DNA from 2 places in the Exiguobacterium sp. s127 genome. Region 2 is predicted to be linked to the other one. Evidence: riboswitches for the same ligand, from Rfam matches in the RefSeq annotation. Region 2 holds a riboswitch; the other holds the start of a gene.

What was found. A riboswitch is a leader RNA that binds a small molecule or an ion and turns the genes downstream of it on or off. The one in region 2 is predicted to bind S-adenosylmethionine.
Positions count from the first base shown of each region.
Region 1: linked by a shared signal. The riboswitch ahead of KNP98_RS07440 (LLM class flavin-dependent oxidoreductase) and the one ahead of KNP98_RS09370 (2,3-diketo-5-methylthiopentyl-1-phosphate enolase) in region 2 are both predicted to bind S-adenosylmethionine.

Region 1 covers NZ_JACSMO010000004.1:154,269-163,998, forward strand. Annotated here, with positions in the region: gene KNP98_RS07420 (prohibitin family protein) at 1-31, opposite strand, end outside; gene KNP98_RS07425 (ABC-F family ATP-binding cassette domain-containing protein) at 326-1,948, shown strand; gene KNP98_RS07430 (SRPBCC family protein) at 2,078-2,536, opposite strand; gene KNP98_RS07435 (ATP-grasp domain-containing protein) at 2,641-3,588, opposite strand; gene KNP98_RS07440 (LLM class flavin-dependent oxidoreductase) at 3,585-4,643, opposite strand; SAM riboswitch class I at 4,716-4,820, opposite strand; gene KNP98_RS07445 (DUF975 family protein) at 5,011-5,685, opposite strand; gene KNP98_RS07450 (DUF2325 domain-containing protein) at 5,753-7,021, opposite strand; gene KNP98_RS07455 (DUF817 domain-containing protein) at 7,114-7,893, opposite strand; gene KNP98_RS07460 (YczE/YyaS/YitT family protein) at 8,052-8,720, shown strand; gene KNP98_RS07465 (MarR family winged helix-turn-helix transcriptional regulator) at 8,877-9,326, shown strand; gene KNP98_RS07470 (nitroreductase family protein) at 9,344-9,730, shown strand, end outside.
Region 2 covers NZ_JACSMO010000006.1:8,899-18,628, forward strand. Annotated here, with positions in the region: gene KNP98_RS09345 (ABC transporter permease) at 363-1,388, opposite strand; gene KNP98_RS09350 (sugar ABC transporter ATP-binding protein) at 1,388-2,905, opposite strand; gene KNP98_RS09355 (sugar ABC transporter substrate-binding protein) at 2,902-3,981, opposite strand; gene mtnA (S-methyl-5-thioribose-1-phosphate isomerase) at 4,001-5,047, opposite strand; gene mtnK (S-methyl-5-thioribose kinase) at 5,044-6,213, opposite strand; SAM riboswitch class I at 6,290-6,392, opposite strand; SAM riboswitch class I at 6,597-6,698, shown strand; gene KNP98_RS09370 (2,3-diketo-5-methylthiopentyl-1-phosphate enolase) at 6,779-7,969, shown strand; gene KNP98_RS09375 (2-hydroxy-3-keto-5-methylthiopentenyl-1-phosphate phosphatase) at 7,966-8,625, shown strand; gene KNP98_RS09380 (methylthioribulose 1-phosphate dehydratase) at 8,622-9,242, shown strand; gene KNP98_RS09385 (1,2-dihydroxy-3-keto-5-methylthiopentene dioxygenase) at 9,258-9,730, shown strand, end outside.

The sequences.
Region 1 (9,730 bases), on a different contig from region 2:
TAATTCTTTTCTTTGGTTTGATTTCTCTCATTATGAGTCCCCTTTGTCAATTTTGTCTTGGATATATTTATACAGTTCGATTCCTAACAAGGCGATGAGTGCGAAAAACAGTAAGGTAAACAATGTTGCCATGATTTCTCATCCCTCCTTCATCCTGCCTCTTTAACTTATACGGTTGATTTCAGAAAATGTTTCATGACCATGGTTGCTTATTTTTAGAATCTGTCTTAACATGTAAAGAACTTTGTCCTTGAAACGAGCCGTATCATTTTGTGGTACACTCGTAACAGCACATCACACACTAGAAACGAGGGTTCATCTCTATATGATTACAGTACAAAACGTCGGCCTCCGCTTTGCGGACCGCAAATTATTCGAAGACGTCAACATCAAGTTCACACCAGGTAACTGTTACGGTCTGATTGGTGCGAACGGCGCCGGTAAATCGACTTTCCTCAAAATTCTTGCAGGAGACATCGAAGCACAACAAGGCGATGTCATCATCACACCGGGTGAGCGTCTTGGCGTACTCCGTCAGAACCATTATGAATATGAAGAGTTCCAAGTCATCGAAACCGTCATGATGGGACACAAACGTCTGTATGAAGTCATGAAAGAAAAAGATGCAATTTATATGAAAGAAAACTTCTCGGATGAAGACGGCATGCGTGCCGCTGAACTCGAAGGAGAATTCGCAGAAATGAATGGTTGGGAAGCTGAGTCTGAAGCTGCGATGCTCCTTCAAGGTCTCGGAATCAAAGAAAGCCTGCACACAAAAACAATGGCTGAATTAACAGGTGGAGAAAAAGTTAAAGTCTTGCTCGCGCAAGCGTTGTTCGGTAAGCCGGATATTCTGTTACTCGATGAGCCGACCAATGGTCTTGATTTGAAAGCCGTCAAATGGCTCGAAGAATTCCTGATCGGGTTTGAGAACACGGTCATCGTTATTTCCCACGACCGTCACTTCCTCAACAACGTCTGTACGCACATGGCCGATCTCGACTACGGGAAAATTCAACTCTATATCGGGAACTATGATTTCTGGTATGAGTCAAGCCAACTCGCTTCACGGATGGCTGGCGACCAAAACAAGAAAAAAGAAGAAAAAATTAAAGAACTTCAAGCCTTCATCGCGCGTTTCAGCTCGAATGCTTCAAAAGCGAAACAAGCGACGTCACGGAAGAAGTTGCTCGATAAAATCACACTTGACGACATCCGTCCGTCATCACGCCGCTATCCGTTCGTCGGTTTCTCACCGGAACGTGAAATCGGAAACGATTTGTTGACGGTTGAAGGTCTCTCGAAGACAATCGATGGCGTCAAAGTCCTCGACAACGTCCGTTTCTCATTAAATAAAACAGACAAAGTGGCATTCATCAGCCAAAGCGATATCGCCATCACAACACTGTTTAAAATTTTAATGGGTGAAATGGAAGCAGACAGCGGGACATTCAAATGGGGTGTTACGACGTCACAATCGTATTTGCCAAAAGACAACTCGGAGTTCTTCGAAGGGTCTGACAAAACGATTCTCGATTGGTTGCGCCAATACTCACCAGCTGATGAAAGTGACACATTCCTCCGTGGTTTCCTCGGTCGGATGCTCTTCTCCGGAGAAGAAGTCATGAAAAAAGCGTCAGTCCTCTCTGGGGGAGAAAAAGTCCGTTGTATGTTATCGAAAGCGATGCTCAGTGGTTCAAACGTCCTCGTCCTTGACGATCCGACGAATCACTTAGACCTCGAATCAATCACAGCACTCAACGATGGCTTGATTGCTTACAAAGGTGCGATGCTCTTCAGCTCGCATGACCATCAGTTCGTCGAAACAATTGCGAACCGCATCATCGAACTCACACCAAACGGAATCGTCGATAAAGAAACGACGTACGATGAGTACCTCAACAACGATTCAATCCAACAACAATTGACTGCGTTATACGCACATTGATTTGTCTACTGTCCTCGTTAATCGGGGGCAGTTTTTTGTAAATACGTTTATATTTTTTTGTTAAGTATCATCTTCCTTACTTAAAAAGGTACACCTATTCTCGCAGTAATCGAGAGTAAGCGTACCTTTTTATTCTTGGATTTGCTTCACTTCTTTTTCGAGCCGCTCGAGAAATCCTTTGACGATTTTCTCGTTTTCACGTTCTCCGCCTAACGATAAGAGACTGCGACCGACGAAGTTGACGCCTTCATTTTTCCCCGTGTAAATCAAACGGCAGCTCGTCGCATCAATTCGCTTCAGCGCAAACGACATCTCAAGGCGAAACATCTTCGCTAACGTAAAACCAATCGTATTTTGTTTATAGTCCGGTTCATTCGTATAAGCGAGATCGGTCACGATGTAGGTTTCAAGACGATTCCCTTGCATGTAGGTTTGCCGGTACGTCGATCCGACGACGCCCGGCTTACGTTCAATCACCTCATGCTGGACGACACCCGGAATGAGTCGTTGCAGTCGATCGTGATCAAACAGATGCCACGCCTGTTCGATTGGAATCGCAAGTACTTTTTCTTCACGCCACGTCACCATGACACCACCTCCTTTTAGTTTAAAAATACCCTGATGTCCGTCGTTCTAACGCTCGACTCCGGCACAATCAGGGTATTTTTCTTACTTCAAGTGGTTTTTGATGTTCACTTCACGGTTTGACGTTCTAACGCATGACCAAGGAATGTTGCGAGTTCCAGCATCCCGAACTTCCCAGCTGCCGCTTCAGCGTCCGAATTGTAATTCGTATTCGTATTGACGTCGTACGTATAAATCGTCCCGTCTGCATCCTTGATGAACTCAATCCCGGCGACCGCGATTTTATTTTCTTGCAGGAACGCTTCATACTGGGCGATGATCGGGTCATCGAACCCGTCGACAATTTGGAATTTCATCGGTGTCTCTGCCGCCTCTTCTCCGACCGGGCAGAACAAATCATCGATGACACAAACATCCGCGGGGCAGAGCTCGAATCCTTCCGACGTATCGACACGGACCGCATAGACGAACTTACCACCGACGAATTCACAACGCGTAATGTAGGGTTCAGGTGCTTGAATGTACTCTTGAATCAACGTGATGCCGTCGACCGGCTCATCGAATGTCGGTCCGTCAAGATACGTCTCGAGTGCTTCAATCGAGTGGAACAATTGAACGCCGAGTCCTTTACCGGCACGATTGTGTTTCGTGATGAACGACGATACTCCGATGTTTTGAGCGGCTTGGACGATTTGATCACGTCCGACGGCTGCCGTCGTTTTCGGAACACGGATACCTGCTTTTCGTAAGGCGGTGTATTGGTTGACCTTACTGACCTCGAGTCGTAACGCACGGGTTCCGTTGAAAACGGTCCGGTCATGTTCTTCGAGCCAAGCGAGGAACCCTTCCGTCAATTCTGGTGCATAGCGGTGCCCGCGCGTATGGGACGAGGCACTCATCCGGCTGTAAAAAACGCCTTCCGGTGGTGTTTCATCGAGTGGGACGACCCCTTCGTTGAGGTGCCACTGTTCATACGGTAAGTTGAGTTCCTCGAGTCGCTTGATTAAATGATCCGTCCATTCCTGATTTTCGTGTAAGATATGAATTTTCGTCATTTTAGTTGACCTACCTTTCGTTTCGCTTCGACGCGTGGCATGACCTCGCGGGCAAAGCGTTCCATTTCTTCGAGTTGCGGAGAAAATTGAAGCAAGAGCAATGTCACGCCGACTGCTTCAAATTCAAGAATCCGTTCTGCGATTTGATCCGGCGTCCCAATCAAGTTCGGACGCAGTCCCCGGTTTGAGACCGAATAGTCATTTCGTTTGACCTGTTGTTCGAGTTGCGATTTACTGACGAAGTCGTCATACCCGGCATATCCGGCACCGTCTTCTTTAACGTTCGTAATCCGGTGCCATTCTTCGAGCGCCGCTTCTTCCGTCTCGCGACAGATGATGTAGGCCGCCAGTCCGAAACTCGCAAGCGGCTGCTTCCCGGTCGCCGCGCGGCGGGTTTTCATATCCGTAATTTTCGTCGCGACTTCATCGACCGTTCCTCCATGCATGACATAGGCATCACAGTGATTGACGATCGTCTGTTTCCCCGTCTCACTCTCACCACCAGCGTAGAGCTTGATTCCGGGACGCTGAACGGGTTTCGGGTGAAGCTCTGCCCGTTCCAGCTGATAGTACGCCCCATCAAAACTATAGGGTGATGCGTCCGCCCATAATCCTTTCATGACCGTCACGAATTCTTCCGTCCGGGCATATCGTTCGTCATGGGCTGTAAAAATCCCATTGTATTGACGGGCTTCTTCCTCCCACCAGGCCGAGACGACGTTGAGCGTAAAACGTCCGTTACTCAACTGATCGAGGTTCGCCGCCATTTTTGCTGTCGTCGCCGGATTATGAAAACCGGGCCGGACGGCTGTCATGATTTCCAACCGTTCCGTTGTCGCCGCAATCGCCGCTGCCGTCGTCCACGCCTCAAGACTCGGTTCGGCTATTCCTTTAATGTCGTTTAAGTTCAATTCTGCAATCAATGTCGTAGAAAAGCCAATCCGTTCTGCCGTCTGTGCGACTTGTTTCGCATAATCGAATGTCGCTGGCATTTGTTCCTCCTCGACGTTTCGTAACCAACCCCCGAAGATTGGTAACCAAAATCCGTATTCCATCCCCTGTGCCCCCTTTTTGCATAAAAAATCGCTCTTTTCGTTTAGAAAAGAGCGACGAATATCTACTGTCGGCTCTTATCTTCAAAGGAATAAATTCCTCTTGGAAGTAGCACCTTCCGCTCATGCGGGGTTGCTGAAGTGTCGTCGGGCCAGTCCCTCGACTTCTCGTGATAAGAATAATTGAAATTAGCGTACATCTTTTAGCAGAGTAAAGCAACCTTTAAACCTTCTTTTCCTATCGGAATTAAAAAACATTTGGAAAATCACTCTGTTTCTTGATACTTCTTTGTCTAGAAGCTAAAAACAGGAATTGCACATCGGTTTAAGATGGCAATCCCTGCTTTGTATGGTGCTGTTCAAAATCAATTCATTCTGGTGATACGAACGGTGAGTCATTGTGATTTGCATCCATCATGGCTGTCCGGTGACCAGTCGTCGAAACTTCTTCCCCACGCACGCGATCGTAGAACTTCGCGATTGTGACGCTGAAGTACGGGCCAATCCAGAGGAAACCGATTCCGATCGTAACAATTCCGAGCAAGAACCAACCGATGAACGAAAGGACGAGGAAAAACGCCTCTTTTTTGTGTCCATCCATCATTTGGCGTGAACGTGTAATGGCATCAAGGATGCCAATCGATGGTTCGTCCCGAATGATGTAATACGTCAACATGTAAGAGAATGACTTAATGATTCCTGGAATGATGAAAAGTAAGAACCATAGCCCTAAGAAAAAGGTTTGGACGATTGACACTCCAATGGCTTTCAAGAACATTTTGTACGGCTCAAACAAATCGGCGACTTTCGTCTGCTCGTCTCGGGCGACAGATAGGGCGAGCCATGACCATCCCATTGCAACCGGTAAGGTCAACACCGTCAAGAGCATACCAATCAAGTCGATAAATTGGAAATCCTCTTCGGGTGAGGACGCAAATCCGTTCGGAACGCCTTGAATGATTAAGAACAACAACATCATTAATGCCATGAAGCCCCATCGTCCCTGCAACGACTCGCGCGCTGCTAATTTTAATTGTTTTGACATCGAAAGATCCTCCTCAAAAATAAGTGCTACCTTTCTTTACGGTTTATTTTTGAGGAGGTTTCACTTTTTAACGCTCGTCTTTTAGTAAACGTTGGACCATTGCTTTTTCAAGTTGTTGCTGGCACGCCGTATACAAAGAGCGTCGTCCATCGAGTCGTTCAATCGCAAACGGAATATCGTGCTTTTTTGCTTGCACGAGGACATGTGCCGCTGCTGCGTGGGAGACGCGACTTTTGATGACGACAATCGCATCTGTCTTTTTCGCGAGACAGGCAATTTTTTTCGCAGCTTGGGCATCACCGCCAAGATGGATTAATTCGACTCCCGTCTCCGCAAAGAAGTCGCGGTAGACGGCGCGCTGTTGCTCATTACCGACGATGACGAGACGCATGCCGTCGTAGGAAGCAAAATCGAGTGCCGTTTTATCGACGAATTCGATTGGTTGACCTGGTAATGTCGTCGTATCGAGACGTTCGAGTTGCTGGACTTTCTTTTCCCGGAGGCGCCGCTCTTTTTTGACTTTCTTCGCCTTCGGTTTCCGTTGCATCATCTTGTCGTAGCGTCCTGTTTTCGCCTGTTTGTTTGCAGGTGACGCAGTGGCGGACTCGGGCGAACCACTCGATACGTCGCGTGCCGGTAATTCCGTCATGGTCGGTACTTCGTAATGAAATGCGTGTTTCCAGACAATCGTCAATGTCTCCGGATGACCTTTCCACATGACGAGGTCGACGAGTTGACCTGCTTTCAGTTGGAAGAACCGCATGTCTTCGAGTGGTGTCGTGTAATAGAACGGTTTTCCCGTCTCATCTTGCAGTGGACCGTCAATCGTTGCTTCGATGATGCCATGGTTCTTGACGATACACTTTTCAAAAACGATTCGCTCTGCAAGTGGTTTTACTTGATCCGTCGCGACGACGGCTAAGATTTCAAGCGACGTCCGGCGCTCATCTTGATGTAGGACTTGGACACGGACTTCCATCCCATGCTCCAGGTTCCAGTCACGGATTTCTGTTTCTGAGACATGACTGTTTGGCCATTCCCGTAACGAGCCGCCCTTTAATTGCCGTTCGAACGTATAGGAATACCGTTGTTCGACAATCCGTTCAACTTCTTCCTTCCGTTCCTGGATCATTTTGATCGGGAGGCTAGATGGTGTTTCCGGACGTTCTACTAGTTTCGTCGTTGTTTGACGTGGCGCGTAGTACTGCGACAGCTGGACCCATTCATCGATTCCGTTGATTTCTTCAAGTAACAAACCCCAGTCGTCTGCTGTCTCGACGATGTTCAGTTTGCTTGTAACTAACTCCTTCGCTCGTTCGATTACGTGATGCATCATGTTAAAAACCCCTTTGCTATTTTTTCCAACTATAGCAAGGTCATGATGCTTCACCCGCGCAAAAAAACAACCTGGTATTTTTTTGTTATGGGTTACGATTTAACTTCGACTGCGGAGTCGCCACTTCGGTATTTTTCGACGACGACAATCAAGACGGTAATGATGACGAGTAAGAACCAAGACGATAATTTGCCAAAATCGACAAGTGCCCACCCCTCTTGCTGATGCGGATAGACCCAGCCCTTAAAAAAGGTGACGATGTTTTCCGCCAGCCAAATGAACCAGGCAATTAGTAAAAATGATAAGACAAGCGGGAGACGGTAAACCGTATCCTCTAGTCGGAAGTAGACCCACGATTTAAAGAAGACGACGATGACGAGTCCCATCAAGAACCACCGTAAATCGAGCATCCAGTGGTGCGTAAAAAAGTTTAAGTAAATCAAACTCCCGACAGCAAGTGCGAGGGTCGGACGTGGAAAGGACGTAAACCGAAGATCAAGTCGCCGAAACGCCTGACAGATGTAACTCGCGACACTGGCATACATGAAGCCCGCATAGAGCGGAACACCCAGCACCTTCGAAAATGCGTCTTCCGGATAACTCCATGAACCGACATGGACTTTAAACAGCTCAAGTCCTAACCCGATGACGTGAAAAATAAGAATCAGCTTGAACTCTTCTTTCGTCTCATAACGGGTCACGAGTAAAGCGACTTGGACGAACAGACACCACAGTAACAGGATGTCATAACGGGCAATCGGTTCACTCGGCAAATAACGTGACAAGGCGAGTGCAGCAAAGATGGCTACTGGAAAGATACAACAGAGCGCTTCAAGATATGTAAAACGGATGAGATGGCGGATCAATCGCATCGACGTCCCTCCTCTTCTTTCTTTAAGTATACGAGACGTTCGCCGTACCTCCCTCCTTCTCAAGTTGGACATTCGACAATTTGTTGCTTCTGCTTTAGTCCACGAACGTGATACAGTTAACGAATACGTATCTTATTGAATCGAGGTGACACGCAACGATGTTCAAACGTTTCCATACGTCCTGGTTGCTGCGCGCAACGTTGAAGTGGTTCTTATTTTTAAGCGGTCTCTTTTTACTCGCCGTCGGTTCCTCCATCATGATCACCGCTAACCTCGGTGTCTCGACTTGGGATGTCCTGCATCTCGGTCTTCAAAACAAAACACCTTTGTCAGTCGGGACGGTCATTCTTCTCGTCGGTCTGCTGCTCGTCCTCGTCAAATACTTACTCGACCGGATTCGACCGCAAGTCGGGACACTCGTCAATGCAATTTTCGTCGGTGTCTTCATGAACCTCGTACTTGGTTCTCATTTGCTTCCGTCGTTTTCAGCTGTCTGGCTAAACGCTGTATGGCTCATCTTCGGTATTTTCATCATCGGCATGGGGGCAGGACTTTACGTCGCCGTCGGATACGGCGCCGGTCCACGTGACGGATTGACCTTGACGTTAGCGGATCGTTTCGGAACCTCAATCCGGATGATGCGGACAATCATGGAGATAACGGCATGTGGTCTCGGTTGGTTACTCGGTGGCCCCGTCTTTTTCGGGACCATCCTCTCGATCTTTTTGATTGGACCGTTTCTTCAATTTTGGTTAGTCTATTTCCGGCGGATGATTGCCGCAATCGATGCTGGGGTCGTTCGACCGAACGAACAAAAAATCAGCTGAGCCGCCTGACTCGATATCGTTTCGAAAGAAATGGTATCTTTTTTTCGTGGATGAAGCAGATTAGTTGCACCTAGAAAAAATACACGTTATATTCGTTTACATATCAATCTTTGATACGTCAAAGGTTTCTTGGAACGAAGGGAAGGATGTGATGATTTGAGTATTTCTTGTACGGAAAAAGGACGCCTCATTTATGCGCTCGTCTCGGTCAATAAGACGATTGCGCAAAAATTTGATTTATGTACAGATGGCTTCAGTCAGACTCGGATGGACTTACTAGCCCAACTCGAGGTCGGAAAGACGATTAGTCAAAAAGAATTGCAGCAACGCGTCAATGTCGACAACGCTGCTGTGACGCGACATTTAAAACATCTCGAAACGAACGGAATGATTCAACGTGTCCGTTCTGAGAGCGATAACCGTGTCATCCTCGTCTCATTAACTGCAGAGGGTGCCACGCGTATCACACAATTGCGCCAGCAAAAAGATGACTTCTTGGAAAGTCTGTTAACCGGCTTTACTGAAGAAGAACAAGATCAACTCGCACAAATGATTCAGCGCATTGAAGATAACGCGTTAACATTACCTAAAACTACTGCACGATAAAAAAGGAGAGCTTACTCATGACAACACAAACATCTACTGACTTTATGGAAATCGTAAAAGGCCGTCGTTCAATCCGCAACTACGACACGGACGTAAAAATCTCAAAAGAAGAAATGACACAAATTCTTGAAGAAGCAACACTCGCACCGTCTTCAGTCAACATGCAACCATGGCGTTTCCTCGTCATCGACAGCGAAGAAGGAAAAGCGACGCTCGCTCCACTCGCGAAGTTCAACCAAGTCCAAGTCGAGACATCATCTGCTGTCATCGCTGTCTTCGGTGACATGAACGCCATCGATCAACTCGAAAACATTTACGATACGGCCGTCGCACAAGGACTTATGCCGCAAGAAGTCCGCGATCGTCAAGTTCCGGCAATCAAAGGTATGTATGAAAACGTTCCT
Region 2 (9,730 bases):
CCCCTTGCTCTTTAGTAGTTGAATTTTCTGACTCTTTCTATCTTCTCATACCCGTAGTCCCTTTGGAAAGGCATATGAGTCTCTCAATACGCACAAAAAAGGGGGCGCCGCAAAGCGACTCCCCTTTGTGTTTCAGGAACGATTACATGCCGTAAACCGTTCTTGATTCGTGCAGAGTGCACGTAAAACACGGGTACAATCCGTGTCTATAAACTTATTCCGTTCGTCAAGTCCGGTGATCCTCTTCTACTCGAAGCGACATGCGATCGTTCCCTCTACATTGATAATCATTCATGTGCATCACCATCCTTTCATATATTGAATATTACCGAATCTATTCGAAGTTAAACCTTGTTTTTTAATTATTTTTTTCGAAACCGGTAATACGTCGTTGCTAAAGCAAGTGCAAGGACAAGCCCCTTAATAATATTCAATGAGTAATACGGAACAGATAACATAACGAGCCCATTCTCAAGAATCCCGACTAAGCAGGCTCCGACTAATGTCCCGAGTGCGTTCGGTTTCCCTTGTCCGGCAAACGATGAACCGATGAAGGCAGCCGCGACTGCCGGCATCAAATAGCCGGATCCGGCATTAATCTGTGACGATCCAACCTGCGACGCAAGCAGGATTCCTCCGACTGCCGCGAGTAGTCCGGCAATCACATAGGCCAGTGCCCGGTAACGGTGCACCGGGATTCCCGTCAAGTGTGCCGCCTCCGGGTTTCCGCCGATGATGTATAAGAAGCGGCCGTGTCGTGTATGGTTCAAAAACAGATGCGTCACTGCCACGACGGCGAGCATGATTAGGATGATCCACGGTGCCTGACTGATTTTTAGGAAGGACTCCGGAATCATCCCGACTGTCGGTGTTCCGTCGAGACGGGGCATCCCGGCACTGATTGATCCGCCGCCGGTATACGTCATCGCCACCCCTTCAAAGATGAACATCGTCGCAAGCGTCGCAAACAAGTCGGGAATCTTGAATTTGACGATCAATAACACGTTGACCAGCGCGACGCTTAAGGCAATTAAAATCGCCAAGCCGATCGACAGACCAAGCGGAAGGCTGTACCAGACAAAAAATGAGACGACGAGCGAGCTGGCAAAGGTCGCGGTCGAACCGACCGATAAATCAAAACCGTTGACGGTCAGCGAAACGGTCAACCCGATTGCGATGATCGTCACAATCGAGATACTGCGCAAAATATTAATCAGGTTCGCGCCCTGTAAAAAGCTTGGTGCCGTCACGGCAAAAAAGACGATGAGTGCAAGGATTGCGAGGACGATCCCCCAGTCATTCAAAAAGCGTAACAACCGTTTACCGGATGCGTGTCGTTCCGTGTTTGGTTTTGATTCCGTCGTTGGTTCGTGAAGTACCTCGTTCATCAAGTCATCCCCCCTGTCGCATACAGCAGTAATTGGTCTTCCGTCGTCTCCGACGTATTCGTCTCGAACACGATTTTCCCGTCATACATGACATAAATCCGGTCCGTCACCGCCAGCAATTCATCGAATTCACTGGACGCATACAGAATCGCTTTTTGCTGTCCGGCCAGTTGATCGATCACGTCGAAGATTTCCCGTTTCGCCCCGACGTCGACACCTTTTGTCGGTTCATCGAGCAGCAGGACCGCAGCATCGGCGAGGAGCCATTTGCCGATCGCGACCTTCTGCTGGTTCCCGCCGGATAATCCTTCCACGCGTTGCGTTTCATCCGTTGATTTGATCGCCAATCGTTTGATGATAGCGTTGGCGGCAGTCCGTTCCGTTCCCGTCTTGACCCAACCGAACCGATTGACGAATTGTTTGAGACTTGCCGCGGTCATGTTTTGATAAATCGGATCCGTGACAAGGATGCCTTCTTTCCGGCGTTCTTCCGGGACCAGACCAATCCCGTGTCTGACTGCCTCGTGCGGCGACCGGATAGTCGCCGGTTCGCCGGCTATCCGAATCTGTCCCGCCACAGTCGGAGTCACTCCGAAAATCGTCTTACAGAGCTCGGTTTTTCCCGCTCCGACAAGTCCGGCAATTCCAATCACTTCACCTGCATGAACCGTCAATGACAGCTGATTGAATTCACCCGGGACCATCACTTGATTGAGCTCGAGCAAAGCTTGCCCGACGGTTCGGGTTTGCCGGTCCGTCTGTTGCAAACGTCTTCCGAGCATCTGTTCAACGATTGTCTCTTTCGTTTGCCCGGCTAATGCTTGGCGGGCGACAAGTTTTCCGTCACGCATGACGGAAATCGATTCACAGATTTCAAATAATTCCTGAAGGCGGTGTGAGATGAAAATCACGCCCAATTGTTCGCGTGTCGCGAGTTCCCTGATGATGCGAAACAAACGTTCCGTCTCCCGTTGACTGAGCGGCGCCGTCGGTTCATCCAGGATTAAAAAACGGCTGTCTTGGACGAGTGCCCGGGCAATCAAGACCAACTGTTTGTCGGCAAGGCGCAGTTCACTGACCCGTTGCCGGACATCAATCGAAGACTGGAGTTTCCCGAGCGCCTCCCGTGCAATCTGTTCCAACCGGCGTTGCCGGATGACCCCTTTGAGCTGTCCGTTCGTCAACAAATCGAGGCAAATGTTTTCTGCGACCGTCAAGTATGAAATCAATGCCGTATCGACTTCTTGGTAGACGATTTCAATTCCCGCCCGTTTCGCGGCACGCGGCGAATCGATCGTCAACGGCACACCTTCAAACGAAATCGTCCCGTCATACGCCGCATGCGCTCCCGCCAATACTTTCATCAGCGTCGACTTACCGGCGCCGTTCGCTCCGACGAGCGCATGAATTTCCCCGCGGCGGACGGAAAAGTCAACAGCATCAAGCGCTTTGACACCGGGGAATTCAATTGAAATCCCACGCATCTCGAGCCGGTTCGTCGTGTCCAGATGCGTCATTTCGCAGCATTCGCTTTCCGCAGTTTTTCCATCCACGGTTCATTGAATTTCTCGGATGTGCTCCAGCCCTTGATGATCGTATCGAGATTGTACATCGTCGTATCGGCTTTGAGCGCCTTTTGCTCGACTAATTTAGCGTCCAGATCAAAGCTGTCCGGTGTTTTTTCACCGGCGAGTTTTTTCGCGAGCAGGCGCATGTCCGTCTGTCCGATCAAATGCGGATCAACGGCACTCGTCGACACCCAGTTGCTTCCCTTCTCACGCATCAGGTTGATGTCCTGATTCGAGACATCGATTGAAATCAACGGGATTTCCTGACGTTTATTGTCTTTTAAGGATTTATAGGCGCCTTTCGCGACTTCATCCCAGGCTCCCCAGACGGCATCGATGCTCCCTTTCGGATATTTCGCGAGAATCGCGTTCATCTTCGTCGCGATATCGCCCTGGACATCCTGGAAATTCGTCGGTCCGACCGTTTCAAGCGTCTTGATTTTGCCGTCCGCTTCATACGTCTTATAGATTTCCTGACGGCGGTCAAGCGGTGCAAACCCCGGACCGAACCACAATTTGATGACCCGGACCGGCTTGTCGTCTTTCACTTTCGTCACTTCATCGAGTGAAAGTTCTGCCAGTTTGTGATCATCCTGGAACGTCTCCGTGATGCCTGTTAACGTCTGGTCCTTTTTCTTCGTCACCGTATCAAACGTCACGACCTGAATCCCTTTGTCGATCGCCGGTTTAATCATGTCGTAGGCATAATCTTCTTTTCCGTGCGAGATGATCAGTCCGTCATAATCCTGCTGAACGGCTTGCGCCACCAGTTCCTTGAACTTGACGTCATTGCCTTCGGAAATGAACGTGTTGACCTTAAACCCAAGCGCCTCCCCTTCCGAACGGGCACCGTCTAAAAATTGTTTCGTATGATCATCGGACGCCAGATTGCGGATGACGGCAATCTTGATGTCGCCTTGGACACTTTCCGGCACACCGCTGATTTTTTTCGCCGGTGTCGCTTCACTATTGGCGCAAGCAGCCAGCAAGACCGCCGGTGCGAGTAAGAATGCTAATTTTTTCATCTCGATCTCTCCTGTCTGTTTAGATGACCTTTTGTCCAATCGCCTGTTCGATCGTTTCCACGCTCGGCCGTTCAATGACGCCGAGTTCCGTGATGATCGCCGTGATGAGCTCGTGCGGTGTCACGTCAAACGCCGGATTAAAGACCTTTGTTCCGGCTGGTGCCGTTACTTTCCCCGCCAGTTGCGTCACTTCACTAGCATCGCGTTCTTCAATTTCAATCTCGTCACCTGATAAACTCGTCACATCAAACGTCGACAGCGGCGCGGCGACATAAAACGGAATCCCGAAGGCACGTGCGAGTAACGCCAGCTGGAACGTCCCGATTTTATTGGCCGTATCCCCGTTACGGGTGATCCGGTCCGCGCCGACGATGATGGCGGTGATCTGCTTTTCCTTGATCGTATGTGCGACCATATTGTCCGTGATCAAGGTGACGTCAATCCCTGCCCGTTGCAGCTCCCATGTCGTCAAGCGCGCCCCCTGCAACAAAGGCCGGGTTTCCGACGCATAGACGGATAACGGGATGCCTTGTTCCTTCGCAAGATAAAACGGGGCAAGTGCCGTCCCGTACGCCGCTGTCGCAATCGATCCGGCGTTACAAATCGTCAACACCCGGTCTCCCGCTTGAAACAGCTCCAACGCATGCACACCGATTTGCCGTGACGTCTTGGCATCGGCTTCATAAAGGGCAATTACTTTTTGTTCCAGACGTTTCGGCAGTTCCTCGAGCGTTGTGCTCGAAAGGATAAGCTGATTGAGCGCATCGAGTACGTTCCGCAAATTGACGGCGGTCGGCCGGGTCGCCAGTAACTCCGCCGATACCGTCAACAGTTTTTGTTTGACCTCGTCAAGCGATCCCGTCGTCCGGAACGCTTCCTGCACGAGGACGAATCCACCGAACAGACTGATTGCCGGCGCCCCCCGGACACGAAGTTGTTTAATCGCCTCAACCGCTTGCGCCAAATCATGAATGACTTCGTACCGTTCTTCTTGCGGGAGACGGGTCTGATCAAGGATCTTTAAGCACGCCCGCTCATAGATGACACTACGGATAAACTCGCTCATCGGCTCAATTCCTCCGTCACGTCAAAATTCCGGAGATCGGTAAACGTCTTACATTCGCCGCGCCGTTTAATCAATGCCGTCCCGAGGCGTAACGCATGACGTTTCCGTTCAAGGCGCGTCGCAGCATCCGGAATTTGTTCCAAATCAGCGACCGGTGCCAAACCAATCGTCCGCCGGATCAGTTCACAACCGGCGAAACCGAGCGCGTCTTGGAGAATTGTACTGAGGACATCATCGACAAGCCCGGGTACCGTCCGGAACGGTTCGACGGCTTCCCGTTCCCAAAGTGCCGTGAACGTCGAAGCAAACGTCAGCCAGAACGTATCGATATCCTTCACCCGCGTCTCCCGCAACTCAGCATAGTTCGGATACGCCGCAAAGCAGAGGTGGGCAATGAACTGACCGACATCAAACCCGAACGGTCCGTAAAAAGCGAACTCCGGATCGATGATTTTCGTTTCGCCCGCCGAAGCAAAAATGCTTCCTGTATGTAAATCCCCGTGTAATAAGGCTTCCCCTTTCGTGATGAACAACGTTTCGAGCTTCGCCACTTCCCGCTTCAGTTTTTCGTCCTGCCAGAGCTGCTGTACGTCTGTTTCCAAGCCGCTCTCGATATTGTTTGTTTCCGCGTCGTAAAACGGATCCGTAAAGATTAACTTTTCCGTGATGTCGCATAAATCCGGGTTGTAATAGTCACGTGCGACCTGCTTTTTTCCGACTGGACCGAGCGCAAAATCTGACGTGAAAAATAACGTCCGCGCCAAGTAAGAACCGACATGCTCAGCAAGGAGCGGGTAGGTTTCGCCTGCGAGCAATCCCGTCCGAACGATTTGCAGGTGCGACAAGTCCTCCATCACTGTATACGCTTCTTCATGACTCGCATGAAAGACCCGTGGAACGAATGGCGTCGCGTATTTTGCGAATTCCTTCAGTGCCAACTGTTCGATCCAGGCCCGCTCGAGTGACAAGGGCCAGCTTTCCCCGACGACTTTTGCATAAGGTAATGCCTGCTTCAAGATCAAACGTTCTTTCCCTGCCTGAATCCGGAAGACTAAGTTCAAGTTCCCGTCGCCGATTTCTTCTGCCGTCGCTTCTTCCTGTCCGATCAGTCCGAGTTCCCGGACACGTTTAATGGCGTCTTGTTCTGTAAATGCTTGATATGCCATCTTGCTTCCCCCTTCATTTCTACACAAAAAAACGCCGCTTTTCGTCATAGAAAAGAGGCGCGGGGTATCATCCGTCCTCTTATCTCTCAGACGAATGTCTGTTGGATGTAGCACCGTGCCGGATGGTCGGTTGCTGCGGCGTCTTCGGGCCAATTCCCTCTGCCAACTCACGATAAGAGTCATATGTGGTTGTTGTGTTCGATGTTGATTCGAATATTACGCCCGTCTTAAATCATCTGTCAATTCCAATTTTTAGTGAAAAACCATTTAAAAGACCGCCATCTATAGAAGCGGATTTCAAAAAAAATAAATTTTCAAAAAATTATTTGACATCACGTCCATCTCATGTAAAAATTGCAATTAGATTTCACAATTTCATCCAATTCTTATCAAGAGCAGACGGAGGGACGAGCCCTATGATGTCGCAGCAACCGACCAGTTGGCACGGTGCTAATTCTTGCAGCTAACACGCTGACAGATAAGAGTCCACGCGCAATTTTTCATGGTCTCTTGTCATTGACGAGGGACCATTTTTGTATTTTTTAACAAGGGAGAGACGACAATCATGGCGTACATTACCGCAACTTACCAACTCGGCGTGACCGATCAGTTACCAAAACGGGCAGAGCAAATCGCCCTCGGTCTGACGGTCGGCTCATGGACCGATTTGAATCACTTGGAACAACAACAGCTTGAATCCTTTAAAGGACAAGTCGTCCATACGGAAGAACACGACGGAAAAGGGTATGTCACGATCCGTTATCCGGAACACAACGTCTCACGAGACTTTTCGGCGATTTTGACGACCGTCTTCGGCAAGCTGTCACTCGACGGTCAAATCAAACTGACGGATCTTCAGCTTCCCGCTTCGTTCACACCGGATTTCCCCGGTGCTAAATTCGGCATCGAGGGCGTCCGCCAATTGATCCAAGTCCATGATCGCCCCCTGTTGATGAGCATCTTCAAAGGCGTCATCGGACGGGATCTCGTTTTTTTACGGGAACAACTGGAAGCCCAGCTCGCCGGCGGGATTGATCTCGTCAAGGATGACGAAATCTTATACGACAATCCGCTGACACCGGCACTCGACCGGGCGCGGATTGGACGGGAAGTCCTCGATGCACACTATGAACGGACCGGTAAACGGGCCCTTTATGCGATTACATTGAGTGGTCCGGTCTTCCGCTTGAAAGAGCAGGCGAAACGACTGGTCGAAGCCGGAGCGACAGCCCTCCTGCTCAACACGTTTACATACGGGCTTGATGTCTTGCGGGAACTGGCAGCCGATCCGGAAATCCCGGTCCCGATCTTTAATCATCCGGCGTTGAGCGGTGCCTTGATCGCCAGTCCCGAGTACGGGATTGCCGCCCCGGTCCTGCTCGGAACGTTGCCGCGGATTGCCGGTGCCGACTTGACACTGTTCCCGTCGCCGTACGGGAATGTCGCCCTCGCCAAAGACTTGGCCCGCGGGATTGCCGTCGAAGCGACCCGAATCGGTGAGACCAAAACAATTCTCCCGGTCCCGTCCGCCGGAATCCACCCGGGTCTCGTCGCCCAGCTTGTTCGTGATTTCGGCGTCGATTCCGTCATCAATGCCGGAGGCGGTGTCCACGGTCATCCGCAAGGTGCTGCGGCCGGAGTCATCGCTTTCCGCCAGGCACTGGGCGCAGCACTGGCCGGCGAATCACTGACAAGTGCCGCCCACCGGCACGAGGAATTACGTGTCGCTCTCGATGCTTGGGGGATCACGAAATGACGATCCGGATTTTATGTGACTTTGACGGAACAGTAACGGAGCACGATAATATCATCGCCTTGATGCAGGAGTTCGCTCCGCCGGAAAAATTTGAACCGTTAAAACAAGGTGTGCTCGACCGGTCGCTCTCGATTCAATCCGGCGTCGGACAGATGTTTCAGCTGCTTCCGTCCAGTCAAAAACAGGACTACATTGATTTCTTGATGACACAGGCAGTCATTCGTCCCGGCTTCGACACCTTACTCGCTTTTGCCAAATCAAACGAGATTGATTTTTCCATCGTCAGCGGCGGGATCGACTTTTTTGTCCAGCCGATTCTTGCGGATGTACTGACGGACGAAGCGATTTATTGCAACGGCAGTGACTTCAGCCAGGAGACGGTTCGAATCGAATGGCCGCATGCCTGCGACGCGGCCTGTACAAATCAATGCGGCTGTTGCAAAACCTCGATCGCCCGGAAGCTGAAGCAGAACGGTGACACGATCATCGCGATCGGCGACTCCGTAACAGATTTTGAACTGGCTAAGCAGGCGGATCACGTTTATGCACGGGATTATCTGATCACGCTATGTGAACAGCACGGCATCCCGTATACGCCGTTTGAAAACTTTCATGACATATTGAATCATCTGCAGACAAAGGTGGTGTACACATGACCTTCTTAAAACGATATGAAGAATTACGTGCCGTCAAACAGGAACTTGCAGCACGCGACTGGTTCCCCGGCACAAGCGGCAATCTCGCCATCCGGACAGCCGATCAACCGACTGAATTTCTCGTGACGGCAAGCGGGAAGGACAAACGGCAGGATACACCGGACGACTTCGTCCATGTCGACGCGTCCGGTCAACTGATCGGCGAACAGACGGGTCGTCCCTCTGCCGAAACGTTGCTCCACGTCGAGGTCTTCAACCGAACGACTGCCGGGTGTTCCCTTCACGTCCATACGATTGACAATAATGTCATTTCGGAACTGTACGGCGACCAAGGCGAGATTCGGTTTGCCGGTCAGGAAATCATCAAGGCACTCGGCCGTTGGGAAGAAGATGCGGAAGTCCGTGTGCCGATTATCCCGAACCATGCCGACATTCCGACGCTTGCCGCTGCCTTTGCAGCACATGTACATGCCGAGAGCGGCGCCGTCCTGATTCGCAATCACGGCATCACCGTCTGGGCACCGACTGCCTTTGAAGCGAAAAAACAGTTGGAAGCATTCGAGTTTTTGTTCAGTTACACCTTAAAACTACAAACGTGCCGACAGGCGATTCATTAAAAGGAGGAATTTACAATGGCAACAGTACTTTTCCAACAGACAAACGAACGGTATACGGATCAAAATGAGGTCTCTTCATTCCTTGCTTCACGCGGCGTCTTATATGAACAATGGGACGTCTCGAAGTTACCGGGCGACCTCGTCGAGAACTTTACATTAACGGATGACGACAAACAGACGATCTTAACGACATTCGCGGACGAGATTAAAGATGTTTCGGAACGTCGCGGTTACCAGACGGCTGACATCATCGCACTGTCGGATACGACACCGAATCTCGATGAATTACTCGTCAACTTCCAAAAAGAACACCATCATACCGATGACGAGGTCCGCTTCATCGTCAGCGGCCATGGCGTGTTTGCGATTAAAGACGAGGAGGTCGGCTATTACAACATCGAGCTCAATCCCGGTGATTTGATTTCCGTTCCCGTCAATACGCGCCACTACTTCACGCTCCAGGAAGACCGGAAAGTGGTGGCGATCCG